2 regions of the Vreelandella venusta genome follow, and region 2 is predicted to be linked to the other one. Evidence: predicted binding sites of a transcription regulator. Region 2 holds the regulator's gene; the other holds the start of a gene.

Region 1 (15,620 bases), 2.0 Mb from region 2:
ACCGCCAAGCGCTGGCTATGAAATGCGCTTAAAAGACGTATTTGACCAGCATGCAATGGGTGACGACGACCCCGCGATGATGAAGCGCTTTTTACAGGCCCAACTTAGCTGGGATGTCGCGATGGCCGAAGGGCTGGCTGACGCCGCCTTAGAGGGTAAATTGGCCGTTGGCTTAATGGGTTTAGGCCATGTAATTTACCAAGATGGTGTGCCCCACCAACTTGATGGGCTGGGGGTAGATCACACCTTCAGCTTACTCCCCTGGTCAACAGAAACCTGTGAGCCACCCGATCCTGCATTAGCAGACGCTGTATTTGTACTGCCAGCGGCAGAGTAACCGCTGACAGGTTGGTTGCGAATAGGTTGGTTGAGAATAGATTGGTTGCGAATAGATTGGCCACTAACAGGCTGTTTGTTAAATGAAGGGGCGGTTAGGCATCATCTGCCAGCGCAGGCAGCAGCGTTTTTAATTTACGGGTCAGTGTATTGCGCCCCCAGCCGAGTAATTCGGCGGCTTCTCCTTTGCGCCCGCCGGTATGTTTTAGCGCCGTTTCAATCAGAATGCGCTCAAAATCCGGCACGGCTTCTTCCAACAGGTGGGTGTGGCCTTCCGCCAACGCGTGGTCAGCCCAGTCCCTGAACGCGGAACGCCAATCGCCATAAACACTGCCTTCCGAAGCGCTGAGCGAGCGCAATTCTGGGGGCAAGTCCTCAATGAGAATTTCGCGGCCAGAGGCCATTACCGTTAGCCAACGACAAATATTTTCTAATTGACGCACATTGCCCGGCCACGGCAAGCGGGTAAGATGCGCTTCCGCTTCGGGCGTTAACACCTTGATATCGGTGGCCAGCTCTTTGGCTGCTTCCGCTAAGAAATGGCGGGTTAAACGCGGAATATCTTCCCGACGTTCGGCAAGCCGCGGCAGATGAACGCGAATCACGTTTAAGCGGTGGAACAAGTCTTCCCGAAACCGCCCATCGTCAACTAACGATTCCAGATTCTGATGGGTAGCGGCAATAATACGCACATCGACTTTTACAGGCGTATGGCCGCCCACGCGATAGAATTCACCATCGGCTAACACACGCAGCAAGCGCGTTTGAGTTTCAGCGGGCATGTCACCAATTTCATCGAGAAACAGCGTTCCACCGTTAGCCTGTTCAAAGCGGCCTTGGCGCTGTTGCGCTGCCCCGGTAAACGCGCCCTTCTCATGGCCGAATAGTTCAGACTCAATCAAGTCGCGGGGAATTGCCGCCATGTTCAGCGCAATAAACGGCTTGCCTGCGCGTGGGCTATGTTGGTGCAGCGCCTGAGCAACACGCTCTTTACCGGTGCCAGACTCACCGTTAATTAACACCGTGATGTGGGAGTGGGAAAGCCGCCCAATGGCGCGAAACACTTCCTGCATAGCAGGCGCTTCACCAATAATCTCAGCACTTAACCCTTCCGGCACGCTGACCGGGCGTTGGCGCTCTCTTGCATGAGCGACCGCACGGCGCACCAGCGCCAGCGCTTCGTCCACATCAAAGGGTTTAGGCAGATACTCAAAGGCGCCCCCTTGGTAAGATGCCACGGCACTGTCGAGGTCCGAATGCGCGGTCATCACAATCACCGGCAGGTCAGGGTGTGCGTCACGCACCCGGGACATTAAATCCAGCCCATCAATGCCGGGCATTCGAATGTCAGTTACCAGCACATCCGGTGGATTTTCTAACAATCGCTCCAACGCGGTATCGGCGCGTTCAATACACTCGATATCCAGATCTGGCTGCGCTAAGGCCCGCTCTAATACCCAACGGATGGCGCGGTCATCATCGACAATAACCACTCGTGCCACATCGGTTTGTGTCGCCTCAGTCATGACGCTTCTCCGGTGAAATTAACAACCAATGGAATCAGTAAACGAAATTCGGTATGTCCAGGGCGTGAGTCGCATTCGATCAATCCTTGATGTTGGTGCAAAATCGATTGAGCAATTGATAGCCCAAGGCCGCTACCTTCTGCGCGCCCAGAAACCATGGGATAGAAAAGCGTTTCACGTAACGTTTCAGGTATGCCGGGGCCATTATCAATAACCCCCACTTCACTAACTAAACGATGGCGTTCAGCGCCCAGCGTAAATTGGCGCCGGGCGCGGGTGCGCAACGTAAGCTCCGGTGAGGGCGTTGCTGCATCACTCATGGCCTGTACCGCGTTACGTGCCACATTCAGCACCGCTTGGATCATCTGAGACTCATCACCAGAAAGATCCGGTAAACTCGGGTCATAATCACGACGGATTTCAACATGCGGATGCTCGGCAATCAGCAGGGCTCGCACCCGCTCTAACACTTTATGGATATTGACCGGCTCATGTTTGACGATGCGATTGGGGCCCAACATGGAGTCGACCAAATCTCGCAGCCGGTCCACCTCTTCCACAATAATATGGGTGAATTCACGTAGTGCAGGATCGTCCAGATCGCGCTCCAATAACTGGGCAGCACCGCGAATCCCGCCTAAGGGGTTTTTAACTTCATGAGCCAAGCCCCGCGCCAACACTTTGATTGTCTCTTGCCGAGTGGTCAGCGCTTCTTCCCGGGAAATCTGCATCAGCCGATCACGGGGCTCTACTTCAAGTAACAATTCATCGGCTGAAAGCGGGGTCACGGTGTAGTCCACCGTTAATGGCTCGCTGTTTTGCGGCGTAATACGTGCTTCGCGTTGGGTATAGGGATGAAAGGCATCTCGCGCTTTAGCGAGGACATCATCAATACTCTCATCGCCCCCTAACAGCGTGTCTAAACTAATGCCCTGCACACGGCTAAAACTCACCGCTAGCAACGCTTCCGCTGCCGGGTTCATCCAACGAACACGGAGTTCACCATCTAGCAGTAAGACTGCAGTGGTGAGGTGTTCAAGTAAGCGCTGGTACATGGCGTATCCTGAAGCGTCGCTGTAAAAAATAGCGTTAATCGAGCGTATAAAAGAGAAACTGCAAAAAGCGCGCCAATTGACCGTTTGCACGGCTAATGAGCAGGAGACAGGGGCGTAGCGAGCTGTTATGGCACAGCCCGTGCTGTCAGCCGCCTACCTATTGCACCATTATAGTGCACGCGACCCATCAACAATAAAAATAATCACCCCATCAGTGCGGCACTGCAGACAACACTTTCCCCGCCAACAGGCCTCTTCGACTCACTATTCTGTGGTATAAAAAAACCTGTGGTATAAAAAAACCTGTGGTATAAAAAAACCCCGCCGAAGCGGGGTTTTAGGCCAATCACACCCTGGGGTGGTACTAGCAGATACGTTTAGCTATCGCTCTTAACAGCTGTAGTACATATCGAACTCAATCGGGTGAGTGGTCATGCGAATGCGCTCCACTTCTTCCATCTTGAGGTCGATGTATGCATCGATCATGTCATCAGTAAACACGCCGCCTTCGGTCAAGAACGCACGGTCTGCGTCGAGCGCTTCCAATGCTTGGTCCAGGCTGTTAGCAACGGTCGGTACTGACTTACCTTCTTCTGGCGGCAGGTCGTACAAGTTTTTATCCATGGCATCGCCAGGATGGATCTTGTTCTTAATACCGTCGATACCCGCCATCAGCAGCGCCGCGAACGACAGGTAGGGGTTGGCGGTCGGGTCAGGGAAACGTGTTTCAACACGCTTACCTTTCGGGCTAGCGGTGTATGGGATACGGATAGACGCAGAACGGTTGCGAGCGCTGTAAGCCAACATCACCGGCGCTTCAAAGCCAGGCACCAAACGCTTGTACGAGTTAGTAGAGGCGTTCGTGAAGGCGTTCAGAGCACGGGCGTGCTTGATCACACCGCCAATGTAGTAAAGCGCCATTTCGGAAAGCCCAGCGTACTCATCACCCGCGAACTGATTCTGACCATCTTTCCAGAACGACTGGTGTACGTGCATACCAGACCCGTTGTCACCAACAAGCGGCTTCGGCATGAACGTCGCGGTTTTGCCGTAAGCGTGGGCCACGTTGTGGATCACGTATTTCATTTCCTGAACTTCGTCAGCTTTCTTCACCAGCGTGTTGAATTTAACGCCGATTTCGTTCTGACCCGCGTTAGCAACCTCGTGGTGGTGAACCTCAACGGTCTGGCCAATCGCTTCCAGGGTGTTACACATTGCACCACGGATGTCATGGAAACTATCAACCGGGGGAACCGGGAAGTAGCCGCCTTTAACGCGCGGACGGTGCCCTAAGTTACCGCCTTCCACCTGATTACTGGTCGCCCAAGCGCCTTCATCAGAGGTAATTTTGTACATGGAACCCTGAATATCGGATTTCCAATGAACTTCGTCGAAAATGAAGAACTCAGGCTCAGGGCCAAAGAAGGCGGTGTCGCCCAGGCCGGTGGACTGCAGGTAAGCTTCTGCGCGCTTGGCAATAGAACGCGGGTCACGGTCATAGCCCTGCATAGTGGCAGGCTCAATGATATCGCAACGCAGGATCAGGGTAGCGTCTTCGGTGAAGGGGTCGAGGAAACCAGTACCATCTTCAGGGCGAAGAATCATGTCGGATTCGTTGATGCCTTTCCAGCCCTCGATAGAGGAACCATCGAACATCTGACCATTTTCGAAAAACTCTTCGTCCACGTCCCGTGCCGGTACGGTGACGTGCTGCTCTTTACCGCGCGTGTCGGTGAAACGCAGATCTACCCATTTAACATCATGCTCTTCGATTAGCGCGAGAGTCTTGGCTGACATAGTGTCCTCCGGTAGGAACGTGGCTTAAGCTTGTGACAGTAAGCTACCGATTAAAGAGTTATTAAACAAACCGGCTATCGTTGTAGCACGCCGAGAGGCATCTGCCTACGACCCGCTAGCCGCTGGCTAACACTAAGCACAGAGCATGCCAACCCTGCACCAACATAGCATACATTAACCCTAAGGTCTTATTTTTAAAAGACTAAAAAATAAGGCATCGTGCTTCTTCATGTAGCATAACACTGCCTACAATAACGAGCTCGGCCTAAAATAGTCATTTAACTCAGAAAAACGCACCAATAAAGAACAAACAGAGACTGGAAGGCACCAATGTGGTGCACGCCAAACATCGACTATTTTCCTCATCACTTTAAACTTTAGCTTGATACCAAAAGAAACTCACGCCTACAATTGATTACAAACAGATAGATTTAATAACAAATGGTTTTCACAACACAGGAAGCCACTCGCATGGGCACGGTCTGCTTTATTGTTGATGCGTCGGTCACAGGTGCCCTTTTACCACGTCACCTGCGCACTATTCGCCAAACAGGCTTTGCAGACCACACACTTCCCATTATCGTGACCAGCGCCACTCCCGACCCACGCATGCAGGACATTGAGCAACGTTACCATGCTCACTTCCTTGTCACCCCTTCCCAGCCATTAGGCGCAAGGATCAATCATGCAGCGTATCTCAGCCAAGCGGACTGGTTGCTAATTGCAATGCAACAACAGACGCCGGTAGCCAAATTATGGTGTTTACTTTACCCCCAGCTAGACACGTACACGCTGGATGCTTTTTTGATTGGCAGCGAGCCACCCCGCTTATCCGAACGCTTACTCCAATGCTTTTTAGGCGCAAGCGTCGCTATTCCTCCCTACATAGCCATCAGGCGCACGTGGTTCGAGCGCTTGGGAGGCTTAGACCCAGAGTTAGATGAAGCAGCGCTAGCTGATTTACTTCAGCGCCTTTATGCATGCCCTACCCGTTTACAAACCTTCAGCATAGACGCATCAGGGGTTACACGCGGCTCGCTATCAAGGAGTAACAAACCCTACCGACCTCCTCCCAGCTCGCATACGGATACTTAACATCACTTATAGCTTAGGACTTCCTGCTGGATAGACGCTCAAATGTTTACCAATGAGCACTCCCATCGCTGTCATAGTGTTAACCATATTATTCACCACGAATAAGCCAATACCATTGGCAAGAATCGGTTAATGCACTAACCAAGCTATAAACAGCACAAAGAAAGGCACTACCTAGACTGCTTTTAAACACAAGCTCTTTTAAGGACAAGTTCTTCGGAACACCAGACTAATCAACCAGCGAATGCGCGTACAACGGGCCTAAACACCTTAATGCCTCAGCAGTCATTGGCTCTATCGCACCAACGCACACTACACTTAAACATCACGCTACCTAATACCGCTCAACAAAAGGACACTGACAATGCACCAGCATATCGAATGGGATGAACCTGGCAGTGCAAGCGTTGTAGAGTTTTTTAAAAATGACCCCGACCACAATCCGCCCTACCCAGGCGCCATGCTCTCCGCCCGTTATCTAGGCCGCATTGTGCGGGTAAAAGTAGAAGCCTATCGTGATGAAGATGCCGTCAGCATCGGCACCGTTGCCGCTATTCTTGACCGTCACGGGCACCACCACGATTCCCACCACGAACTTAACGTAGGCGACATCGTCCGGCTTCCCGATGACAAACGCGCGATGGAACACTGGGACGAGGACGATTAAGAGTAACCGTCATCAAAAACGACAAAAGCAAGGCGCGCCCCTTTAAAGGGGCGCGCCTTTAAAGGGGCGCGCCTTGCCAAACCGAATCAACGGAAACATTTACCCCGCTTTCTGAATTTCCACCGAATGCGGATAAGGTATCGAAACACCTTGCTTATCAAAGGCTTCTTTGACGGCTTTCGTCATATCAAATTTCACATCCCAATAGTCCCCGGCATCGACCCAAAGCCGCACACTAAGATCCACACTACTGGCTCCCAGGTTAGTGACTTTTACCCAAGGTGCAGGATCACCATGGATACGGCTGTCAGCCTCCGCCAAGCCGCTGATGATCGCCATGGCCAGATCAGCATCATCGTCATAGCCAATCCCGAACACCAGATCGACACGGCGTGTCGAGTGATGAGAGAAGTTAGTGATGATAGCCCCCCAAGCCTGCCCATTAGGCACAATAATTTGCACGTTGTCAGGCGTCACTAATTCCGTCACAAACAGGTTGAGATCTTTTACCGTACCGGACGTGCCCCCAATATCCACAAACTGACCCAGTTTGTAAGGACGAAACACAATCAGCATAAACCCCGCCGCTAAATCACTCAGCGTGCCCTGCAACGCCAGGCCAATAGCCAGCGTGGCTGCGCCCAACACAGCAACTAGCGAAGTAGCCTGAATACCAAACAGACCCAGTACCGTAATAAATACAACCAGTAGAATGCCCCACTTCACCAAGGCTGCAAGGAAATTACCCAGAGTAGGGTCGATACGCGGTATCGCATTCACCCGCTTACGCACTAAGCTGCTGACGATCCCAGCAGCCATCCAGCCCACAATCAACACCAACAATGCTTTCACGGCATTGATAATCAAAGGAACGTAAGCTCCAAATTGCTCAAGAAAGTTTTCCACGACGTAATATCCTCTAGATGGCAGTTACCGAAACACACCCCAATCATTATGTTAAAGCAGTTTTATTTTTGAACACTCTCTTCCTCACCATATTTAACAATTAAAGCACCATTGTGTTGATGACGCCGAAACTGAGAGAGCATTCACACCGACTAAACACTGAACTGCCTGGGCGGCAACACCTAACCTACTAATTAATGAAGGTAATGCACATTTCGAGTAGCGCGGCGTAAGCGTTAGCGCACCCGCGAAAGGAACTTGGCAGGTGTATATTGGCGGTAAGCGCTTTGAAGTTGCGCTGCTCAATCTCGCAAAACAGTAGGACATGGACACTGTAATGAACCTGGCCAGATTGTTCTGTGATTACGGCATAAGTGTTGTGCAGGCTGATCGTGATCAGCCTGATCTTAATGTAGGCCATGGAATCACGGTGTGCTTACGACGGGGGAGTTAGGCGATGGTGTTCATGCCACACTGCCTTGGCGGCGATAGTGAACCGTTTCTTAAGGAATAAGCAGGTAGGTAGTGCAGAATTTGTACCACTCAGGCGAGCCGAGATGCGGGCTGGCGATGTGGCTATTTTCAGCGGTCGGATGCATGTACACCCGACAGGACATTGGTTTGCATTTGTTGACCCCAGTCTGAAGTGGTTACAGCTGACGTTTGCAGACGTCGCAAAACACAAGGTAAATATGCTTACCTTATGAGCCAATTTGTAAGCTTTATTTACTTTGCCAGGCGAAAACAAGCCGGCACAAGGCCGGCTTTAGGGATCATTCGTAGCTTTTTACAACGGCTATCAGAGCGTCTCTGTGATTGAAGATATCCGTCAGTGCGTTTAGATCGTGCTTAACTGATTCATTATCTTGACGAATTTCAATTCTTTTAAAGAATTTGGAATTGAAATGAAGGCGACAGATCGGCTTACGATTGTTGTCATCAAGCAGCACGGCGCAATACGACTTTGCATCTCGCATAAAAACCCTTTCAGGAGCTACTTCGCTGGCAACTATAGCCCGAACCATGTTGTAACCATCGATCTCCTCCTGAGTCGTGACTATCTCATCATCTGTATTTTGAGAAGGTTCTTCGGAGTCCATCTGAATGGACTGTAAGTTAACAGCACCTGACTCATCGCCACTTGTCGTAGCTAATGCCTGTTTAAGCCTTAGAGAAACCTGCTCTTTGATATGTTGAGCCATTGCATCGCGAATAATCGGTGTGAATTCATCAAGAACTTGCTGAGTCATCCGTCCATCAAAGAAATCTTGAGCGATGAATTTGATGAATTCGCGGGGCGGTTCTTTAAGCATCTTGCTAAATGATGCCATCGCAAGATTGGTGTATTTCAGCCGATTTGCGGTACTAAGAATGGTATCGACGTTAAAAACAGGCTTAGCAAATTTCTTCAGTTCTTCGATATCTCTTTCGTTATAGTCCGTCAGACGAAAGGTGAAAAATGGTCTGTTATCTAGCTTGTTTGTGTCATCAAGGTCTGAGTAAAAGCGGTACTCAATACCATTGGTTAAAATCGCAAACTTTGCTTCCGTGCAATTGAAATAGCGGTAGAGCTGGCTGAATTGTGCATCTGCAAGGTCTGTCGTACGGGGCTTACATTCGATGAGGATTGAAAGCACGCCATCATTTTTGATGGCGTAGTCGACCTTCTCGCCTTTCTTCAAGCCAACGTCAGCCGTAAATTCAGGCAGTACCTCGGTCGGATTGAAAACGTCATACCCTAAGCTTTGTATAAATGGCATAACCATCGCATTTTTCGTCGCTTCTTCATTGACAATGTGGTCAAGCTGCTCTTTGGCACGGCTCGCCAGTGTTGCGATTTTTTGTGCTATCTCCATGTTCCCTGCCTTTTTAGTTGGTTTGCTACATCCTCCCAAATGCCCAACGCCCTAAAAAAGAGCTCAAATTTGGAAGCTATTTGTTTCGTCCATTTCGTAGCTGGGATACAGCGTATTGTCAGATATAACTCTAATTCGGTTTCCAGGTAAATGCTGAAGACGCTTAACGTGTACTTGGCCGTCTAATTGAAAAAGAACCCCATCTAACCACTCTTTACCCAACCTCGCTATTGACCTTAGTCATACTTAGCCCACACCGATTCCACGCCAACGCCTTAGGCGCAGCGTGCTACGCTTCGCGTTACTTTTTGTATTTGGGGCGATTCGCTTGTTGCTTGTGTTGGCGGCTCCTGAGCTGGTGTTGCTCATGCTGTCTACGCAAACCCAGGTCTACCGTCTGCTGGCTGGGCGGCTTACGATGAACTGAAGATTGGGATGCAACCCAACCAGCTTCTAACGCGATTTGCTGTTTTCAAGCTGCTCGTTTCGCGGTTGAGCTTGTTACTTTGAACGGTGAGTACGCCCAGCTTGTCTCATCCCAGCAAGTTATTGCTGCTTGACGCTATTAGCTGTGTCGTAGTCGCTGTATGCCACGGTTGTATTAAAGCGGCGCGATTTAATATTGTCAGTGCAATAGGTTTGTCAGCACGCAAGGAGCGCGTAAAATATTGGCCTCTTTATTGGTTTCATCAGCTGTTATGTTATAACTTATTTATTGGTAGCGAGGACACTCAATGAGTGAGCATATGCATCGCCACAACAAGGAAGGTCCTTGTCATTTTTCGCTGATGTCGTTATCTGCCGCGAAGCGGTTGGGTCTAGTGGCGCTGCCGCTGCTGGGATTATGGGGTTTAGTCTTGTGGGCAAGCGGGTGGCCGCTATGAGTGAGCGTTCACTTTCACGCCTGCAACTACATGACTTGCACCTTGCCCAAGGCGGTCGCACGGTACTTGAGCATATCGATGGCGATATAAAACCCGGCGCCATTACCGCGCTCATCGGCGCTAATGGGGCGGGTAAAAGTACGTTGATCCAGGCGATTATGGGTGAACTGCGGCCTATTAGCGGCAAAGTGATTTGCACCGTTGATAAAGCACGCCGCGCATGGTTACCACAACAACTGGCGCTGGATCTTACCTTTCCGATGAGCGTGGAAGAGTTGGTGATGACCGGCAGTTGGCCAAGCCATGGGGCGCTGAAAGGCTACTGTGCGGCGCATTATCGCAAGGGACGCGACATCATGGCGCGCTTGGGCATTTCTCATTTGGCCCACCGCCCTTTGGGTGAGCTTTCCGGTGGCCAGCGCCAGCGGGCGTTGATTGGCCGTACGTTGATGCAGGAAGCGGAGCTTTTGTTACTGGATGAGCCGTTTGCCAACGTGGACAGCGATACGGTGGATATTTTGATTCGCATCTTGCGCCAAATGGCCGATGAAGGCGTGACCATCATTATTGTGCTGCACGACATGGATCACCTGAGCTGCCTAGCTGATGAGGTATTGATGCTAAATGGTGGCCATGGTCGCTGGATAGCGCCTAGCGCGCTTAACCACCAACATGCATCGGCCAAGGTCGTGCCGTTTGCTTTGGGAGGTCGTCATGCTGGCACTGCTTGATGCATGGTTTGTTGCGCCTTTCGATTATGGCTTTATGCGGCGTGCGGTCGTGGGTGGCTTGGCACTTTCGCTTGCTGCTCCTCCGCTGGGCGTGTTTTTGGTGCTACGGGGCATGAGCCTGATTGGCGATGCGATGGCTCACGCTATTTTGCCTGGAGTGGCGCTGGGCTTTTTACTCGCCGGGTTCTCTCTGCCGGTGATGAGTGCCGGTGGCGTTTTGTTCGGCGTAATGGTGGCGTTACTTGCCGGTGCCGTGTCGAAAATGGGCGGCCAGCGGGAAGATGCCGCCATGGCGAGTTTTTTTATTATCTCGCTGGCAGCCGGGGTATTGCTCATTTCTATGGGTGGCAGCAGCGTGGACTTAACCCATGTGCTGTTCGGCTCAATTTTGGCGATTAATTCCACAGCACTTCTGCTCATTGCCTCTATCAGCACGCTGATTGTGGTTATTCTGGCGATCATTTTCCGCGCGTTGGTCGTGGAGTGTTTAGATCCGCTGTTTTTACGCGGGCAAAGCCGCCGTAGCAGCTGGGTACATAGCGTTTTTTTAGGGCTATTAGTGCTGAATTTAACCGCGGGCTTCCAAACCTTGGGCACGTTAATGGCGGTGGGCTTAATGATGCTGCCTGCCACAGCAGCACGGTTTTGGAGTAAGCGGCTGGAAGGCTTGATAGGTATTGCCGTGGTATTGGCCATGATCGCCAGTACCGGCGGGCTGTTGATTTCATTTCATCTTGATACCCCGTCAGGGCCGAGCATTATTTTGCTGGCTGGGGTGGGCTATCTACTGTCGGCACTGTTCGGCCGCTATCACAGCTTAGCCGCTAAGCTGCGGCGTAAGACAACGCCGCTGGCGCTTGAACAGTCGTCATAACTCTTTGTTATTTTTGAAGGAGCGCTGTATGTCGCTTTTCTCTTCATCGCGCTGGTGGGTGGGTGTTTCGGCCATGCTGGCGTTGCCTGCGGCAATGGCTGACGACCGTGTTCAGGTGGTTACCAGCTTCTCTATCTTGGCCGACATGGTCGAAAACGTCGGCGGCGAGCATGTTGACGTGACGTCGCTTGTCGGCCCTGATGGCGATGCCCATGTTTATTCGCCAAGCCCTGGCGATGCCCGCGCGCTGGCCAGCGCAGATATGGTGGTCTTTAACGGACTGCTGTTTGAGGGCTGGATGGAGCGTTTGATTGAGTCGAGCGACTATACCGGTGCCCTGGTCACCGCAACCAACGGCATTCAACCCCGTGCTTTTGCCAAACACGATCATCAAGAACACAGTCATGACGATCATGGCCACGACGACCATGGCCACGACGACCATGGCCACGACGATCATGACCACGGACATGACGAGCACGATCACAGTGAACATGACCATGGTGATGACGACCCTCACGCTTGGCAGGATCTACAGCAGGCAAAGGTCTACGTTACCAATATTCGCGATGGCTTAATCGAAGCAGACAGCGCCAATGCTGAAAGTTATCAAGCGAATGCCGAGCGCTATTTAGCAGCAATAGACGAGGCTGATCGTGAGATTCGTGATTTGCTGAGCGATATTCCCGCTTCCGCCAGCGTGATTACCGGCCACGATTCGTTTGGTTATTTCTCACATGCTTATGGGGTGAACTTTCTTTCCCCTGTCGGCCTGTCTACCGAAGCTGACCCCAGCGGCGCCAGCATGGCCGCGCTGGTGGATGTCATCGAACAGGAAAACGTGCAGGCACTGTTCCACGAGAACATGACCAACCAAGCAATCATTAATCAGCTGGCCGAAGAAACTGGCCTGCCGATTGCTGGCACACTGTATGCCGATGCGCTGGCGAGTGAGGGTGAAGCCAACACTTACTTAGGCATGATGCGTCATAACGCGAACGTGCTGCACTCAGCATTAGCTGAACCGGGTCATGACAACCACGACCACGACCACGACCACGACCACGACCACGACCACGACCACGACCATCATGGTCATGATCATTAAGCCCAAAAGTTAACTATTGAATACCGCCGCCGGGCGGTATTTTTTTGCGTTGCATTTTGTCCCAGGGATGGGGAGACTTGCACTACTGCTGCAAATTTTCACCCTTGCAAAGAGCCAACACCATGCGCCTGAACGCCGATTTTAGCCACTTTGCCAGTGTCACGCCGGATCAGTACCGTTGGGTGGACTCCCCCAGCGCTGGTGTAAAGCGCATGATGCTAGACCGCATTGGCGACGAAGTCGCCAGAGCCACCAGCTTGGTACGCTACGCGCCCAACAGCCAGTTCAATCGCCATACTCATGGTGGTGGTGAAGAAATTTTAGTGCTGGAAGGTGTCTTTGCCGATGAGCATGGTCGCTACCCGGCAGGCAGCTACTTACGCAATCCGATTGGCACTGGCCATACCCCACAAATAGGCGAAGAAGGCGCACTTATTCTGGTGAAGTTACACCAGTTTGATGAAAACGATATTTTGCAACTGGCCGTGCCTGCCCATCGGCTTCCCTGGCAGCCCGACCGACGGCCAGGCATTACTTACAAAATGCTGCACACCTACAGTTCAGAACAGTATGGCCCAGAGCGGGTCAGCCTAGAGCGTTGGGAAGCCGATACACTGGTGTCTTATCCACCGCTTGCCGGTGGTTTAGAGCTGTTTGTACTGGAAGGCTCTCTGCTCTGTGATGGGCAGGAATACGCTACCGGTAGCTGGTGCCGCTACCCAGTAGGTGCGGCGCCTCAGTTACGCGCAGGTAATGAAGGCGTGCAGTTTTACCTAAAACGCGGGCATTTAGCTGCCGTCAATCTACCAAATTAATCTGCCAATTTAGCCCACTAGGCCAATAAACGGCAGCAACGTTAATAGGGCGATTAGCACCACCGCGGCCATTACCAATACGACTTGCACGGGGTGGGCAAGGAAGCGTCGCCATAGTGTTGGCGCACTGCCACTGGCAACTGCTTCTGCGTGCTCTCGGCGTGCGTTTGCTTGGCGCTTTTGCTGATACGCCGCCAATGCTGCTTCAGCGGCCTCACGCTGAGCGGTGTTACGCAGCCAAATGGCATCGACCCCCAGGCGAAAAAAGCCCGCCTGGGTTTCATACACATCAAAGCCCTGCTCATCGAGCAACTGGCGTACTTCCAACGCTTCTTCATCAGTCACGTGGCGTAGCCGAAACAGCAAGTGGGCCATATTAGTCGCCCACGGCTGCCATACGGTCTGCCTGAATCACTTCGATCCAGTAGCCATCTGCATCTTTGACAAAGATAACGTCTTTCATATTGCCTTGGTCCGCGCGCTTGATAAACGTTACTTCATGCTCATCAAACCAAGCTTGAGCAGCTTCTAAATCAGGCACACTAAAGCAGATATGACCGAAGCCTTGGGGCTCAGCGTTACCGTCGTGATAGGCAAAATCCTGCTGATCTTCGGTGCCCCAGTTATGTGTCAACTCCAGCAAGCCTTTCTGACTGAAGGTCCAGGCAGTACGTGCTTGAGCATCTTCTGGCACGCTATCACTGCTTTCGAGATTGGCGAGGAAGTAGAGCGAAAACTGCATCTCTTCGAAATCCAACCGGCGCAGTACCTGCATTCCAAATACCTTGGAGTAGAACGCTAGCGCGCGTTCGGGATCTTTCACCCGCAACATTGTGTGATTTAAGCGAAACCCTTGAGTTTGTGGCGCGACGGGCGCAATACCGGGATGTTGTTCGCCTTGAAAACTCATTTTGCTCTCCTGTTGCTAATACTGATCATTGAATCCATTGAGCCTCACTTACCGCTTACCATGAGGGCTTTAGCGCCATAATACCAGCCCTTACAAGCATGTAGGATTCGCTAGCGCAGTGTCGCAGTCAGCGCACTGGCAATGCTAAACAAAAATCCTACACTTATTATTCATAAGCTTTACAAAAAAGCAGGCTCTGCAACATAAGCGATGCCTCACCGTTGAGACGTCCATAGGAGTTTTCCATGACCGCGATTGATATGACCCTCGGCGCCCACCTAACCCTGAAGCAGTTAGCCCGCGCCATACACAATGGCTTTTCACCGATTGTGGAAGTCGAGTCGATGGATGGTATTTATAAGGTTCGCTTCCATCACGCTAACGGCGTCTCCGATTTAACCAATGCCGATGGCCATGTCAGTACTTTTTTGGGTACTGGTGAAATTCGCGACACCCTTGGCCAGCTGGGTCTTACGCATGGGGTGCTTACGTTTGCCGACCAGTGTGGCGATGAAATGATTGGTGTTGAGGGTAAAGCGATAACGCCTGATGAGATGCTCACCTACGGAACCCGCATCTCGTTTCGTTGATATACGCGCTTCGGTTGCTCAGGCTTTACAGATTGATCTAAGCCAAGGATAGTACCATCACGACAGGGGCGCCCTTGCTTAACGGGCTGAGAAGCACCCTTTGAACCTGAACCGGATAACACCGGCGTAGGGAGTCGTGGTGCAATTGCATCACCTCCCAGCCGGGAGGATATTATGCCTTCACGCCCACTCGGCGATTATCTCCGCGACCTGCGCGCTACCACACCGCTGGTACATTGCATGACTAACTATGTGGCGATGAATAGCACCGCTAATTTGTTATTGGCGACAGGCGCTTCCCCCGCCATGCTGCATGCTCAAGAAGAAGTGGCAGAGTTCACAGCGATTGCTGGCGCGCTATCGATTAATATTGGCACCCTCTCTTCCCCTTGGGCTGACGCCATGGTCATGGCCGCGCGCGCTGCTCATGAAAATCACATCCCGTGGGTGCTTGATCCTGTGGCTGTTGG
Region 2 (15,620 bases):
GTGACGGTTGAGGTCATGCCAAGTGACGTGGATGAAACGCCGCTCAAGGGGGAGTCCGCGCAAGCTTATGTGGAGCGCTTGGCGAGAGCGAAAGCACAAGCGGCTGTTTCAAGAACAGCCCTTCCTGTGCTGGGTTCGGATACAGCCGTGGTGATTGATGGTCAGATATTGGGCAAGCCAATTGATGAGCATGATGCAGCCGTTATGCTTAAGAAGCTGTCGGGGCGTTGTCATAAGGTATTAACAGCGGTCGCGGTGGCTGGTCCCAAGGGTGTACTCTCTTGTTGTGTAACTACGCTCGTCAAGATGCGGGTAATAAGTCAGCAGGAAATAGCTGACTATTGGCAGACCGGTGAGCCAGTAGATAAAGCCGGAGGATATGCCATCCAAGGTTTAGCCGCTGTGTTTGTTGAAGAAATTAAGGGCAGCCATTCAGCCGTCGTGGGGCTGCCACTCTATGAAACAACACGCTTGTTGTGCCAGCAAGGGGTGCCAATCTGGTCGGGCTGCTATCAGCAGAGCTAACCACCATTTCGCCGCCTGCTGTGTTGGCAAGGATACTGTGACTCAATAAGGAATTTTGCATGAGCGGTGAAGTCCTCATCAATTTAACGCCAATGGAGACTCGCGTTGCGCTGGTGGAAAATGGTGTCTTACAAGAGGCGCTCATTGAACGCTCACGTAGGCGCGGCATTGTAGGTAATATCTACAAAGGCAAAGTAGTGCGTGTACTGCCTGGTATGCAGGCTGCCTTTGTTGATATTGGCCTTGAGCGCGCGGCGTTTATTCATGCCCATGAGGTAATGCCATCGGGAACGCCTAATGATGAGCAGCAGACTATTGGTCAGTTGCTACATGAGGGGCAGGCGCTTGTCGTTCAGGTTACCAAAGATCCCATTGGCACTAAGGGTGCCAGGCTCACTACCCATCTCTCGATTCCGTCACGCTATCTTGTCTATATGCCTGATTCCCCCCATCACGGAGTGTCTCAGCGCATTGAAGATGAGCGAGAGCGGGAGCGTTTGAAAGCGCTGCTAGATAAGGGCATTGATGAGCAGACCATTGAGGTAACCGGTGGCTTCATCGTGCGCACAGCGGCAGAGGGGGTCGGTGATGAAGAGCTGGCGAGTGACATGTACTTTCTGCTGCGCATCTGGCGCAAAGTAAGTGAGCGCAAAATAACGGCGGCATCGCCTAGTGTGATCTACGATGACCTGCCGTTGTTTATGCGTACATTGCGGGATGTAATGCGCGATGATATTGAAAAAGTGCGCATCGATTCTCGCGAGAACTTTGTCAAACTGGTTGAGTTCGCAGAAGAGTTTATGCCCGATGCGGTAGACCGTATTGAGTATTATCCAGGCGAGCGACCCATCTTTGATTTGTATAGCGTTGAAGATGAAATTCAGAAAGCTCTGGGTCGTAAGGTTCAGTTGAAGTCTGGTGGCTATCTGGTTATCGACCCGACGGAAGCGATGACCACGATTGATGTTAATACCGGTGGTTATGTCGGTCATCGAAATCTTGAAGAGACGATTTTTAAAACCAACCTGGAAGCGGCAACTGCGATTGCCCGTCAGCTCAGGCTTCGTAATCTTGGCGGTATCATTATTATCGACTTTATCGATATGGTGGATGTCGAACATCAACGCCAGGTGTTGCGTGTGCTTGAAAAAGCGCTAGAGCGTGATCATGCGAAGACGAAATGCACCGGGGTGACTGAGCTGGGCTTAGTTCAGCTGACCCGTAAGCGCACGCGGGAAAGCCTGGAGCAAACGCTGTGCGAGGCTTGCCCAACTTGCAGTGGGCGCGGGACGTTGAAAACGCCTGAAACTGTTTGTTATGAGATTTTTCGCGAGATATTACGCGAAGAACGTGCCTACAGTGCAGAAACGTATATGGTGCTTGCTTCTCAACCGGTGGTTGACAGACTGTTAGACGAAGAGTCTGCGGCGGTGGCTGACTTGGAAACGTTTATTAATAAAACTATTCGTTTTCAGGTAGAGCAACACTACTCACAAGAACAGTACGACATCGTACTAATGTAATGGCAGCGTTACGTTCATTCTCTCGGTGGTGCCTAGTAGTAATCGCTTCGTTACTAGGAGGCCTTGCTGTTGCTCTATTGCTGGCACGTTTATTAATTAGCCAATCCAGTCTGCTGACACCGAAAATAGAAGCGTTATTAGAGGCCCGTGTCGGGGTGCCCGTTACTATCGAGCACCTATCGCTATCTTTGGCGCGTAACGATCTTGTTTTGCGATTGGAAGGCGTACATTCAGCGACGTCTGATGGGCAGCAATTAGTATCCCTTGAAAGTGCACTTTTACGGCTCGATGGCTGGGCGACATTGAGAAATATTGCGCCTGTGTTTAATGATGCGCGTATTACGGGCTTTGAGTTTCATCTCTATCAGCAGGAAAATGCTGCTTGGGGCTGGCCGGCGCCAGCAGAGCTACCGATTGCTATGTCTGAGGAGCCCACTGTTGACTTAGAGGCGCTGGATGCCTGGGCGGGTCTTATTCTTCGCCAGCGCTTGTGGGTAGATAATACTCGTTTGGTGCTGCATGGAAACCAGCAAGCCGTCACCTTGCACGCGCCTACCTTGCTGCTCAATGGCGACGAACGACGGACACGTTTGGAAGGTGCTATTACGATCTTAGAAGCGCAGAGCGAGAATTCGCAAGGCGCTGGGTCTCAAGAAGTCGAGGTTCAAGAAGCACAGGCACAAGAAACGCTGCCGGCTATCGCGATGAACGTGGAGATGCAGCCTGGGGCACAGGGCTTCCGTGATTTTTCAGCGGTGCTTCAATTGGACATGCAGTTGGATCATCTCGTGGCACTAGCCGCTGTTTTACGTTCCGATCATATGCCTTTCCTAGAGCAAGCGGGAGGCGAGGTTACGTTATGGGGACGCTGGCATGCAGGGCGTTTAGATGAGGCTCGCTTGGCTGTTGATGTGCCACAGTTGACTCTGCGCCACGATATTCAATATGCCGTACTGCAGAATATTCAGGCCAATGGCCTTTGGCAGCGAGACGGCGAGGGCGGCGAAGCTTGGCTTAGTGGTGACGCTAAAAACGTTGAGTGGGCACGACCTGAAGGGGGAAGTGGTGGCCCAGCCCTACCGCGGCACTGGTACTTATCCCATCAGCCTGATCGATGGGAAGTCCGCACCAGCGAATTTGAACTGGCTTCTTTGGCGGCTTGGCGCGACTATATTTTGTTGCCTGAATCGCTGACTCGCGTGTTACAAACGCTATCCCCCCGTGGTCAGGTTCAAGGTTTGCGGTTAGGTCAGCGTGAGGGGCATTGGGGGGTTGATGCGGCGTTAACCAATGTGGCGGTGCTGCCTTGGGAGCAAGCGCCAGGAGGTGGCCCCTTAGATGCCTGGGTACAGGCAAGAGATTTTCGCGGCAGGGTAACGTTTAACAGTGCCGGAAGCAGCTCGCTTAATTTTCCTGAATTGTTTGAATCCCCTATGCAGTTGAGTCATGCCGAGGGTGTGGTGGAGTGGGTGTATGATGGCCCAAGCACCATGATCAGTGGTAGGGATCTGCGCTTGGATTGGGACGGTGCCGAAGTGAGTGGAGGCTTTGGTCTGATTGCGAGCGAGCGCGGCGGACAATTTGGACTTGATATTGCCTTTGCAAATGTTGATGCGCTTAATTATCCGCTCTCCCAATGGCTGCCTGTTAAGGCACTTGAACCTGAGCTTCGTGAGTGGTTATTAACTGACGTAGGTGGTTATGTTCCCAGCGGCTTGCTTAAGCTTAGCTTTCCCCTGACTGATGACGAGGCGGAGTCAGAAAGTCAGTTTGCAGAGCAAATTTCCTCCACGTTGGCTCTGTCTGTTACACAAGGGCGACTACCTATCGCGCCTGAGTGGCCTGTACTTGAGGAAATAGAGGGCAGGCTGGTTTGGAAGGACCAGGTGTTGGAGGCAGCTATTCAGCATGCTGAAAGCCAGGGCATTGAGGTCTCTGATGGGGTGCTAAAGATGGCCGAGGAGACGCTTAATTTGTCGGGAAATGTTCGCAGCGATAGTGATTCACTGTTGACGTTTCTCCAGACGATGCCCGAGCTTGATTTGCCCATGCTTAACGATATTCGTGCAGAAGGCCGGGTTGAGGGTGACGTCGCTTTATCGTTGCCACTGAACGCGCCGGACTCATTGGCGCTGGAGATTAATGCTCGACCCAATGTCACAACGCTTGCTTTTCAACCCGTCGCTATTCCGCTAGAAGATATTCAGGGGGAGGTGACGTGGCAGCAGCACGGCGAGAAAAGCGCGTTGCTTGGAAACGTTTCGGGTCTATGGTCGGGTAATTCCATAGAAGCGGATATCAATGTTCCGGACGACGGTATTGCCTTGGGTGGAGATATTGATATTGCCACCTTATTTCAACTGGCCAATATTCCCGCTGAACAAGCTCGCCAGCTGTTTGAAGGGCGTGCTCAGTGGCGTGGGCAGGTCAATCTACAGCCATCACCGTCGCTGGTCCTTGAAAGCCGCTTGCTTGGCATTACAAGCAAGTTGCCAGCGCCATTTAGTAAGTCCGCTGAACAGCCATGGCCATGGCTGTTCAGCGCCGACTTCGACAGTGGTCGCTTAAGCTCACAGTTGGCTGACATCGTTAATGCTCGCGTGCAGCTTGGTAACGATGAACCGGCTGGGGCGGTTACGCTAGGCAGCGCTGCTGCACCGGACGGTTGGCCGACGCAGCCAGGCTGGAGTGTTGTCGCGCAGCTTGATGAGTTGCCTCTCGATGACTGGCAAGAGGCGTTGTCACCGTTGATGCAGGCGTCGTCTTCGCCGAATGGCGATAGTAAGGGTACGCTAATATCAGTCATGCTGAGTACGCCTTGCGTATATTTCCGTGATGCATGTTTTGGTCGCTTAGAAGCGGCAGGTAATATTGAAGGAAAGCGCTTGGCTATGCAGTTAAGCGGTGATCTTGTGTCAGGGCGAGTGAATTATCAGCCTGATAGCGAGCTGCCGCTGGATATTGCAATCTCGTCGCTTGAAGTCGACCGACTATTTGATATGCCTGCTGCAGCGCATGATAGCAGTGCGCCAACACCAGGCTCTTGGATGGATGCTGTTGAAACTCAGCACACCACACCAATTGCTATGCCGGAATGGCTCAACCAGTTGCCGGATGGCAGGCTCAGACTAGCCGATATTGGCGTTGGCGAAGGCCGTTTTGGACCGTTAACGGCTTATTGGCAAAGCCAGGATCAACGTTTTACTCTTTCCCCGGTTGGCCTGACATTAGGTCAGCTCTCTGCCCGCGGAGAGTTGGTGTGGGAGGGCGACGCTAACAATAGCCATACTCGCGCTGATATTTCGATACAAGGTGGTGATGTAGGTACTGCGTTAGAGCATCTCGGTCAACCAATCGCTATGCGTAGCCGTTCCACGGATGTTGGCGCCGCTCTGACGTGGCCAGGCGCTCCTTGGCAATTAGAGTTAAGTCGGGCAGATGGGAATATTCGAACCGATGTACGGGATGGACGCTTTGTGACGCTGGAATCTACACCGGCTCGCTTGGTTGGTCTGCTGAATTTTGACAACATACTGCGTCGTTTGCGTTTCGATTTTTCGGACGTGACGGGACAAGGAACCGCGTTTGACCGGGTGCATGGCACGGCAGATGTCGCCACGGGGCAATTACAGCTACGCGGGCCGCTTACCATTGAAGCGCCATCTACCACGCTAACGTTAACGGGAAGCGTCAATCTCATACAACGTGAACTTGATCAGCGGTTAGGCGTCACACTACCTATTAGTCAGAGCTTGCCTATCGCAGCTATTGCAGTAGGTGCTCCGATCGTTGGTGGCGCTCTTTTTATAGCGGACCAGCTTTTTGGTAGCGCGTTAGATCAAGCAACCACTATTCACTATCGCGTGCGAGGTCCGTGGACGTCGCCGCAGATCACTCTAGAAGGCCCTTAATGACCGCACATAAGAGCGATGTAAATACCGCTGTTTCGATTTTGTTAACACCAAGTGGCCTGGATTTGGATGCCTTGGATACAGGGCTGTCTTACGCCATGGGAGCGGGCATCGATTATGCCGATCTCTACTTCCAACGTACTTGGCAAGAGGGCTGGGTGCTAGAAGATGGTGAGGTAAAAGAAGCCAGCTATAACATTGATGGCGGTGTTGGTGTGCGCTCCTTGGCGGGTGAAAAGACAGGCTTTGCCTACTCCAATCAAATTACCGCAGATGCGCTAATGGATACTGGGCGTACCGCCGCGGGCATTGTGCGAAGCGGTAAACAGCTGCCTGGGCAGCCGGTAGTGGCTGTCAGCGCTGCCGGTCGTTATGCAGGACTTGATCCGTTGGCGGGGCTTACAGCTGACGAAAAAGTGGCGATGTTGAAAGAAGCAGACCGCATCGCGCGCGCAGCTGACCCCTGTATTAGCCAAGTGAGTGCCTCATTGTCAGGCACTTATGAAGTGGTGTTAGTACGTGCTAGTGATGGCACCTTGGCGGCAGATATCCGCCCATTAGTGCGTTTTAACGTGAGTGTTATCGCAGCTAAAAACGGCCGGCGAGAGCGAGGTAGTGCTGGCGGGGGCGGTCGTTACTCTATGTCCCGGCTGCGAGATGAAAACGTAGCGGAACGCTATGCAAAAGAAGCTGTTCGCCAAGCCCTGGTTAACCTCGAAGCAGTCGATGCACCTGCTGGTCAAATGCCTGTTGTTCTCGGCGCAGGCTGGCCAGGTATTCTGCTTCATGAGGCGGTAGGCCACGGGCTAGAAGGCGATTTTAATCGTAAGGGCAGTTCAGCGTTTGCAGGGCAGATGGGCAAGCGTGTTGCGGCGAAAGGCGTGACGGTTGTCGACGATGCTACCGTTGCTGACTGCCGTGGTTCGTTAAGCGTGGACGATGAAGGCACGCCCGGGCAATACACACCGCTGATTGAAGACGGTATTTTAACGGGCTATATGCAAGACAAACTTAACGCCCGGTTAATGAATATGGCACCAACGGGGAATGCGCGACGCGAATCTTTTGCCCATTTGCCGATGCCGCGTATGACCAATACGGTCATGCTGGCAGGCCAAGATGAACCCGCCGACATTATCAAAAGTGTTAAGCGCGGTATCTATGCGGTCAGTTTTGGTGGTGGTCAGGTCGATATTACATCAGGCAAGTTCGTGTTTTCAGCCAGCGAAGCCTACCTCATTGAAGATGGCAAAATTACCGCGCCTGTTAAAGGTGCAACCTTGATTGGCAGCGGCCCTGAGGCAATGGGACGTGTTTCAATGATTGGCCATGATATGGAGATGGACACCGGTATCGGAGTGTGCGGCAAAGAGGGGCAGGGAGTGCCGGTAGGCGTTGGTCAGCCCACCCTTAAGCTGGATGAGCTGACTGTTGGCGGTACCCAGTCGTCGTAACTTGGCTTGGTCTTTATGACTCAGTCATTGAGGCATGCAAGGGTTAGAGTGCCAGCGTATCGCGTAAGTGTTTGAACAGCTTACGCGAGCTGGTTGGTGGTTTACTTTGCTCACGCTCTTTGCGTGCATTGCGTACCAGTTGTCGTATTGCCTGACGATCAGCGTTAGGGTATTCCGCCATAAATAGATCAACAGCACTGTCACCTTCTTCGATTAACCGATCGCGCCATTTTTCTAGTCGGTGAAAGGCATGATCGCGCTGCTCTTTTTCTTGCTCGATAGCGTCGAAGACACCCTGTATGGCAGTAAGGTCTTCTTTGCGAATAAGCTTGCCCACATATTGCATATGGCGCCGGCGGCCTTCATGGGAGCGGATGCGCGAGGTTTCTTCTATGGCGCGTAACATGTCGTCAGAGAGCGGAAATTTTGCGCGTTCGGCAGGTTTCATCGCGATAAGCGTTTCGCCAAGCGCCTGGAGAGCATGCATTTCCCGCTTGAGCTGCGATTTACTGGGGCGCTCTTCTTGTTCATCAATATCGAAGGGCTCGGGACGTTGCTTAGGCATACTAGAACTCACTAATTAGTTTCGTTTGCAGCATTATATCAGGCTGCGACCACAACATTGATCCGCCAATGCGATTCAGGCGAAAAGGAGGCCAAAATGGCACAAGCATTTGATGCAGCGGCCCAGCAGGTGCTGTTAACACAGCGTGCTGAAGAGGCGCTTGCGCTGGCAAAAAAATTAGGCGCAGATGCTGCCGAGGTCGGCGCTAGTGTAGATCAAGGCCTTGGGATAAGCGTGCGTCTTGGTGAAGTTGAAACCGTCGAGCTTTCACGTGATCAAGGGATTGCCGTTACGCTATATGTTGGGCAGCGCAAGGGCAGTGCCTCATCTACTGATGCCAGCAGTGCGTCAATTAAAGCCACGGTAGAGAAAGCCCTGGCAATTGCCCGTTATACGGGTGAGGATCCTGCCGCAGGGTTGGCAGATGCATCGCTAATGGCAACTGACCTGCCTGACCTTAAAGTACATTATCCATGGGCGTTGACGACTGACGAAGCAATCGAATTGGCGCTGGCATGTGAGCAAGCGGGGCGTGACGTAGCGGGTATTCATCAGTCGGAAGGTGCTTCGCTATCCAGTGGTGAGGGAGTGCGAGTTTATGCTAACAGCCACGGTTTCCTCGGCACCCAGAAAGGCAGCAGCCATTCGCTTTCCTGCATGCTGATTGCACAGGATGAGAAGGGTATGCAACGCGATTACGATTATACTTCGGCTCGTAATCCCGCCATGCTTCGTGATCCTGCGGAGGTTGGCCGCGAAGCGGCGTCACGCACGCTACGTCGGTTAGGCGCTCAGCGGCCGCCAACAGGCACCTTCCCGGTGCTGTTTGACCCGTCGCTTTCCAGCGGCCTGGTAGGTCACTTAATGGGAGCGTTGGCAGGTGGGGCGCTTTATCGCGAATCCTCTTTCTTATGTGATCGTTTAGGTAGCCCGCTATTCCCGAGCTGGTTTGGCTTGGAAGAACGGCCTATGGAGATTGGAGCCACGGCTAGCTCGCCGTTTGATGCTGAAGGCGTTCAGACTCGTAATAATCGCTTTATTGATCAGGGTAGTGTCGCCAGCTATATGCTGTCTGCTTACAGTGCGCGGCGCTTGGGCATGCAATCGACAGGGAATGCCGGTGGGGCGCGCAATTTACGTCTGTTGGCGCCGCTGACGCCGCGAGATGATTTGCTGAAGCAGATGGGGCGTGGCATTTGGGTGACTGAACTAATGGGGCAGGGGGTTAACGGCGTGACTGGGGACTATTCACGAGGCGCTGCAGGCTTCTGGGTAGACAATGGCGAAATACAGCATCCCATCGAGGAGTTCACTATTGCCAGTAATTTGAATAGCATGTTTGCTGGCTTAGTTGCAGTCGGTGATGATACCGATACCCGTGGCAGTATTCACACGGGTAGTTGGCTAATTGATGCAATGACCGTCGCTGGTAACTAACAACTTGCCTAACGGCTCAGCTAACACGTTGGCTGACGCTGTTTTACTGATGTTAGTACTCTTCACTGATGTTAGTGCTCTTCGTCAAAACGCGCGTCGAACAGAGCTTCAATCGCCTCTAGTGCTTGTTCGGCGTCGTCGCCTTCCGCTTGGATTCTAAGTTCAGTGCCACAAGGAGCGGCCAGCATTAACAACGACATAATGTTGGCCGCATCTGCCATTTGCTGTTGCTTGTAAACGTGAATCTTGGCCGAAAACTGTTGGCCACACTTGACGAGTTTTGTCGCTGCGCGAGCATGAAGGCCGCGCTGATTAGTGAGCGTTAAGATTCTTTCTGGCACTCTGGTTCCTTTTTGCCGAGTGGGGTCGTGAAGAAAAAGGCGTTGCTTATTGCGCGTTTGTTGAAGGCGGGGATGTGGAAGGCTGCTGTTCACTGAGCGTGTACTGCAGGCCTAGCTCACGATGACGGAGTTGAACCTCTCCCGCTTGTTTCACCAGCATTTGCGCTAGTTGTTCCACCATAAAGACAGAGCGGTGCTGCCCACCGGTACAGCCAATAGCAATCGTCATATAGCTGCGTTGGCTATTTTGGTAAGCGGGTAGCCACTTTTCCAACCATGTCTGGATATCATTGCGCATTTCTTCAACGACGGGATATCCCTTCAGAAAGTGGATGATATTGGCGTCACGGCCAGTGTATTGGCGCAGTGTAGGATCCCAGTACGGGTTTGGTAAGCAGCGCACGTCAAAGACGAGATCAGCATCAAGTGGGACGCCACGCTTATAGCCAAATGACTCTAGTGTCAGCGTTAATCTATCTTCACGCTGTTGAGCAACCTGATCCGTTATCCGGCGACGCAGGTCATGAACCGACAGACGTGATGTGTCGATCATCAGGTCAGCAAGATCACGGATGTCTAGCAGGGTTTCTTCTTCTTTATTGATGGCCTCTTCGAGCGTCATGTCACTGTCACGCGTCAGGGGGTGGCGACGACGCGTAGCTGAATATCGCTCAAGCAGAATTCGGGCATCGGTGGTTAGATAGATAACCTGAAAGTGAATGCTTTTCTGACGCAAAGATTCGAGCATTTTTGGCAGCTGCTTTAGTGCAGCAGGCAAATTGCGCGCATCAATGCTTACCGCTAGTTGGGGACGTGCCCCTTGCTCACGAAGCTCATCCACCAGAGAGCTGAGTAGCATGGCCGGCAGGTTATCGATGGCACAATAGCCAAGATCTTCTAACGCTTGTAAGGCGATAGATTTACCGGACCCAGAACGGCCGCTAATGATCACCAGTTGCATAGAGTGTCTCTTGGCATGCCAATAAAAATGAAGGTAAATGTTGAACTTGTAGGCAGTGTCTAACGGTGGACCGTTTAGCTAACAGGTTGTTCACGAATTTTTGCTGTTATAAGGTCCAATAGCTCACGTTGGCTAGCCGCTCTACGAAGCTGCTGACGTGTGTCAACGCTGTTCATAATGGACGCCACTTGCCCTAGTAAGGCTAAGTGCGTGTCGTCCGCTTCTTCGGGTACTAAAAGTACGAAAACAAGGTCGACGGGGTCGCCATCAATAGCATCGAAGTCTACGGGCTCAGCTAGCTTTAAGAAACCAGCAATAGGTGAGCTACAGTGAGGGCTACGAGCGTGAGGAATAGCAACGCCGTTGCCTATTCCAGTGCTGCCCAAGCGCTCACGACCTATCAGGCGGCTGAAGACTTCTTGGCTATCTAGGCTTGGCGTATTTTGCGCAATAAAGGTGCTGAAAAATTCCAGCACCCTTTTTTTGCTACCCCCGGGGACGTCATACAGCACGCGCTCCGGGGGAAGAATGGTTTCCAACGTCATTGAGTTAACGCACGCCGGCGCCTTGGGCGCGAGCTTGTGCTTTTTCCTTGTGTTTAACGAGTTGACGGTCAATTTTGTCCGCTAGTGCATCAATTGCAGCGTACATATCATTGTCTAATGCTTCTGCGTGTAGATCGGCTCCGGCAGCATGCAGGGTGCAGGCAGCCTGTTGACGCTCCTTCTCAACAGATAAGGTTACTTGTACGGTGGTGATGTTGTCATAATGGCGCTCAACGCGTTCCAGCTTCTCATTTACATAGTCACGCAAGGCGTCAGTCAGATCTACGTGATGACCAGTGATATTTACTTGCATTGACGTGCTCCTTATCCATCGGACTGTTCTTCGATTGTAACCCTTTTTGCGCTATTGCAAAGCCCCTAGACGGACTTTGTCTCGTTAGCACTGTTTTATTAGCGTAAACGGCGGCGCTCGCTTGAAGAGGGAATACCCATTGATTCACGATATTTGGCCACCGTTCGCCTTGCTACTTGAATGCCACCCTCTTCCAATAGCGCCACGAGGCGGCTGTCTGAGAGGGGTTTTCCGGGCGGCTCATCTTGTACCAGTTTTTTGATTCGCGCTCGGATGGCAGTGCTGGAGTGATTGTCGCCGCCATCCTGGCCACTTACTTGGCTTGAGAAGAAGTATTTGAGCTCGAACACGCCACGCGGAGTATGAATATATTTCTGGGTGGTGACCCTGGAAATAGTAGATTCATGCATTTCCACGGCATCTGCGATATCGGCTAAGATCAGCGGTTTCATGGCTTCTTCACCGTGTTCCAGAAAGCCTATCTGGCGAGCGATGATTTCTCGACCCACCCGCAGCAGCGTATCATTTCGGCTTGAAAGGCTCTTGATGAGCCAGCGAGCTTCCTGAAGATGCTCTTTTAAAAATTGGTTATCTTGACTCTTGTCAGCCCGTTTGATGAGGCTTGCGTAGTCAGGTTGAATGCGCAAGCGCGGCAGCGCCTCTGGGTTTAGCTCCAGGTGCCATCCTTCGTGGTCATGGCGGACGACTAAATCTGGCGTTACGTAGCTGTCATCTGTGTCGCCAAAGGCACTCCCAGGGCGGGGATCAAGGCTGCGGATCAAACGAATGACGTCATCAAGCTGCTCATCATCCAGACTTAACCGTCGCTTTAGCAGGCGCGCATCATCTTTACCGAGCGCTTCAAGAAATTGACGCACTAGCCGCTTGGCAGGCATCAACAGCGGTGTATCTTCGGGGAGTGAGGCGAGCTGCAGCATTAAGCATTCTCGCAGGTCGCGAGCAAATACACCGGTGGGTTCAAACTGTTGAAGACGCAGCAGGGTTGTTTCAACTTCACGCTGGCTAAGGCCTTCATGCCCTTGGGCTTTAAGTCCTTCGCGAATGTCATTGAGCGGCTGTGTGAGGTAGCCGTTGGCATCCAGTGCATCGATGAGGCTTTCAGCAATGGCATGGTCGCGTGGTGAAAAATCTGTCATGGCGAGTTGCCAAAGTAAGTGGCCATGTAAACTTTGACCAGCGGCTTGACGCTCAAAGTCTGGCCCCTCGCCACTGGCACCATGGCTACCCAGGTCTTGATAAGTGTCTGACCAGTCACTGTCAGTAGAGAGCTCGTTAGGAATGCTTTCGGACCACTCAGCTTCCTGGGGCTCGCTAACGGCCTGCTCGCCGAACTCGTCTTCCTGCTCAAGCATGGGGTTGGCATCAAGCGCTTGCTGAATTTCTTGACGGAGGTCCAGCGTTGATAGCTGTAACAGGGCTATGGCCTGCTGCAGCTGAGGTGTCATGGTCAGCTGTGTACCGATACGCAATTGAAGAGAAGCTTTCATGACCATCTGAGAACCACTCGTTAATCAGAAAGCTCCACCCTAGTGCGAGTTATGGCTTGGTGCAAGTGCAATAAGTATGCCACCCATACTATTTTTTCTGCAGGTGGCTGTTTACAGGCGGAAATCAGCCCCCAAATAAACGTCTCTTACCCGTTGGTTGTTGAGAATTTCCTGAGGGGGGCCGCTGGCGATGATATGGCCGTCACCTACAATGTAGGCAATATCGCAAATATCTAGTGTTTCTCTGACGTTATGGTCGGTGATCAGTACGCCGATATGGCGTTTTTTGAGTGCTCGAATGATCGTTTTAATATCGCCTACTGAGATCGGATCAACGCCGGCAAACGGCTCATCAAGCAGAATAAAGGCAGGCTCTGTCGCGAGGGAGCGTGCAATTTCAACACGTCTACGCTCTCCGCCTGAAAGACTCATGCCGAAGTTGTCACGAATGTGAGTGATGTGAAAATCTTCCAGTAGCGACTCAAGGCGCTGCTCCCGAGCGCTGCGATCGAGTTCTTTGCGAGTCTCCAGAATTGCCATTATGTTATCGGCGACGGTCAGTTTGCGAAAAATAGAGGCTTCCTGGGGCAAGTACCCAATACCTGCCAGTGCACGTTCGTGCATGGGGGCGTGGGTCAAATCAAGCCCGTCGATGCCTACCTTTCCAGCATCAGACTTTACCAAACCGACAATCATATAGAAGGATGTCGTTTTGCCCGCGCCATTGGGGCCTAGCAGTCCTACCACGCTGCCTTGAGATATCTCTAGGTTAATATCCTTAACTACACGGCGGCGTTTATAGCTTTTGGCTAAGTGGTGGGCATAAAGTGTTTTTATCGGCGCTGTTTCTGATGCTGATTCTAAGGCTGTGTGAGGTGCAGACCCTGCATGTTTTGTCGCCACTGGTCACTCCTATTGTTCCGGCTGAAGAGTCATGCGGATACGTTGTGGTTCACTGCCGCTAACATCAGAACGCGCCTGAACTACACCTTGGTCGATAAAATACTCTAAGCGCCCACCTTCGAAGCGGTCAGCTTGCTGGGTCAGCTCCGCTTGGTCGATTAGCTCTACCCGACGCTCGGCAACATGATAAATGATGCGCTTTGCCCAGCCTTCCATTGGGCTGGCTTGGTCTTCGAGCTGGTTGCGTATATAGGCTCGTCCACCGGTTGCAACGGCGCGCGATAGCTCGCCAGCATCGTTGCGCTGAATCTCAACGCGATCTCCGCGTAGCTGCATATTGCCCTGACGAATATCGACGTTGCCCGAATAGACTGCAGTGCCTGCGCGTTGATCTAGATCTAAACGATCAGCCTCTACTTCTACAGGGGCTTGGCTTTGTGCCATGACCGGTAGCGCTGCCGCAGAAATAGGTAGTGTAATGACGAAGAGTGCCGTGCGAATAAGAGCGTTCATCGCGACTCCTACTGAGAACGAGTGGCAGGCGGGTGAACGCCGCGCACGTTATTGGTTAAGCGGATCTGGCTATCATCCAGCCATACATCCATACGTGAAGCGCTAATGCGTTGAGGCGGCTGCTGAAGTATGGTTTCGGCATCGCTCCAAGCATGGCGGGTGATGCCATTGTAATGTAATAACTCTGTATTCAACTGCCAGCCCTCATCAGGTGCAAGTAATTGGGCTGAGCCAGCTAGCGTGAGTGCTTGCGTGTCAGTATTTAGAGTGCCGCTCTGGGCCGTCGCTAGCCATTGACGCTCCTCTCTATCGAACAGTGTCGCCCTGGGAGAGGTAACCTCTGTCATCGCTGTTTGAGGGGTATGGACTAAGCGTGGCGTCGCCAGCGACTGTTGGATGGCACCGGTGTCACCAAACAGAGTGATTTCTGCATTTTCCAGTACATGGCCGGGCTCTTGAGCGCGAGCCTCAGGATCGATTAATTGGTCTTGAGGGCCGCGCGGGTCTAGCCACGCCAGCACACCACCTAGGGCAAATACCATGGTGGTTATCCAAACGCGTTTTTTAGCCCAAAAGCGCATTACGATTGGCCGTGTAGGTACGTATCTAAAACAGCATCCCAATGGCCTTGAGACATCAATAAGGTGTCGCAGATTTCACGTACGGCACCGTGGCCACCAAGCCGGTCGGTGATCCAGTCGGCATGGGTATGCATGTAATCAGGAGCATTAGGCACGGTAATGCCTACGCCAGAGCGTTTAATAGGAGCAAGGTCTGGTAGATCGTCACCACAATAAGCAACCTGCTCAAGCGTGATATCTAGGCGTTGGCAAAGCGCGCGTAACGTAGTGAGTTTATCTTCACATCCTTGATAAACATGGGTAATGCCCAGCGACGCAGCGCGTTGACTAACCATCGGAGAGTCACGCCCAGTAATTAAGGCAACATGGATTCCGACGCGCTTCAAAAGTTTGAGGCCGTGGCCATCTTGAGTATGGAATGCTTTGATTTCGATACCGTCGGCTTGGAAATAGAGGCGGCCATCGGTAAGTACGCCGTCAACGTCAATGGCAAGCAATTTTACACGGCGAATGCGGTCTTGTAGAGCGTCAGGTAAGGCC

What was found. The regulator sigma-54, encoded in region 2, starts transcription at its own class of promoters, with help from an activator protein. The targets are predictions, from matches to a motif close to TGGCACNNNNNTTGCTNT.
Region 1: a site for sigma-54 is predicted at 2,975-2,992, ahead of glnL (nitrogen regulation protein NR(II)). Genes of this name have one in related genera too.

Annotation. Positions count from the first base shown of each region.
Region 1 covers NZ_CP065135.1:224,229-239,848, reverse strand. The annotation lists gene IR195_RS01155 (ChaN family lipoprotein) at 1-337, shown strand, start outside; gene glnG (nitrogen regulation protein NR(I)) at 432-1,862, opposite strand; gene glnL (nitrogen regulation protein NR(II)) at 1,859-2,917, opposite strand; gene glnA (glutamate--ammonia ligase) at 3,308-4,714, opposite strand; gene IR195_RS01135 (hypothetical protein) at 5,156-5,809, shown strand; gene IR195_RS01130 (hypothetical protein) at 6,174-6,476, shown strand; gene IR195_RS01125 (mechanosensitive ion channel family protein) at 6,576-7,382, opposite strand; gene IR195_RS01120 (type I restriction endonuclease) at 8,156-9,238, opposite strand; gene IR195_RS20590 (S24 family peptidase) at 9,302-9,460, opposite strand; gene IR195_RS01110 (hypothetical protein) at 9,525-9,665, shown strand; gene IR195_RS01105 (metal ABC transporter ATP-binding protein) at 10,119-10,853, shown strand; gene IR195_RS01100 (metal ABC transporter permease) at 10,837-11,727, shown strand; gene IR195_RS01095 (metal ABC transporter solute-binding protein, Zn/Mn family) at 11,756-12,835, shown strand; gene IR195_RS01090 (cupin domain-containing protein) at 12,958-13,650, shown strand; gene IR195_RS01085 (DUF6164 family protein) at 13,660-14,025, opposite strand; gene gloA (lactoylglutathione lyase) at 14,027-14,560, opposite strand; gene IR195_RS01075 (hypothetical protein) at 14,806-15,150, shown strand; TPP riboswitch at 15,205-15,300, shown strand; gene thiM (hydroxyethylthiazole kinase) at 15,325-15,620, shown strand, end outside.
Region 2 covers NZ_CP065135.1:2,622,221-2,637,840, reverse strand. The annotation lists gene IR195_RS12745 (Maf family protein) at 1-525, shown strand, start outside; gene rng (ribonuclease G) at 585-2,048, shown strand; gene IR195_RS12735 (YhdP family phospholipid transporter) at 2,048-5,959, shown strand; gene tldD (metalloprotease TldD) at 5,959-7,413, shown strand; gene yjgA (ribosome biogenesis factor YjgA) at 7,457-7,978, opposite strand; gene pmbA (metalloprotease PmbA) at 8,075-9,415, shown strand; gene IR195_RS12715 (HPr family phosphocarrier protein) at 9,487-9,756, opposite strand; gene rapZ (RNase adapter RapZ) at 9,803-10,717, opposite strand; gene ptsN (PTS IIA-like nitrogen regulatory protein PtsN) at 10,792-11,262, opposite strand; gene hpf (ribosome hibernation-promoting factor, HPF/YfiA family) at 11,267-11,575, opposite strand; gene IR195_RS12695 (RNA polymerase factor sigma-54) at 11,674-13,089, opposite strand; gene lptB (LPS export ABC transporter ATP-binding protein) at 13,195-13,920, opposite strand; gene lptA (lipopolysaccharide transport periplasmic protein LptA) at 13,996-14,499, opposite strand; gene lptC (LPS export ABC transporter periplasmic protein LptC) at 14,508-15,080, opposite strand; gene IR195_RS12675 (KdsC family phosphatase) at 15,080-15,620, opposite strand, start outside.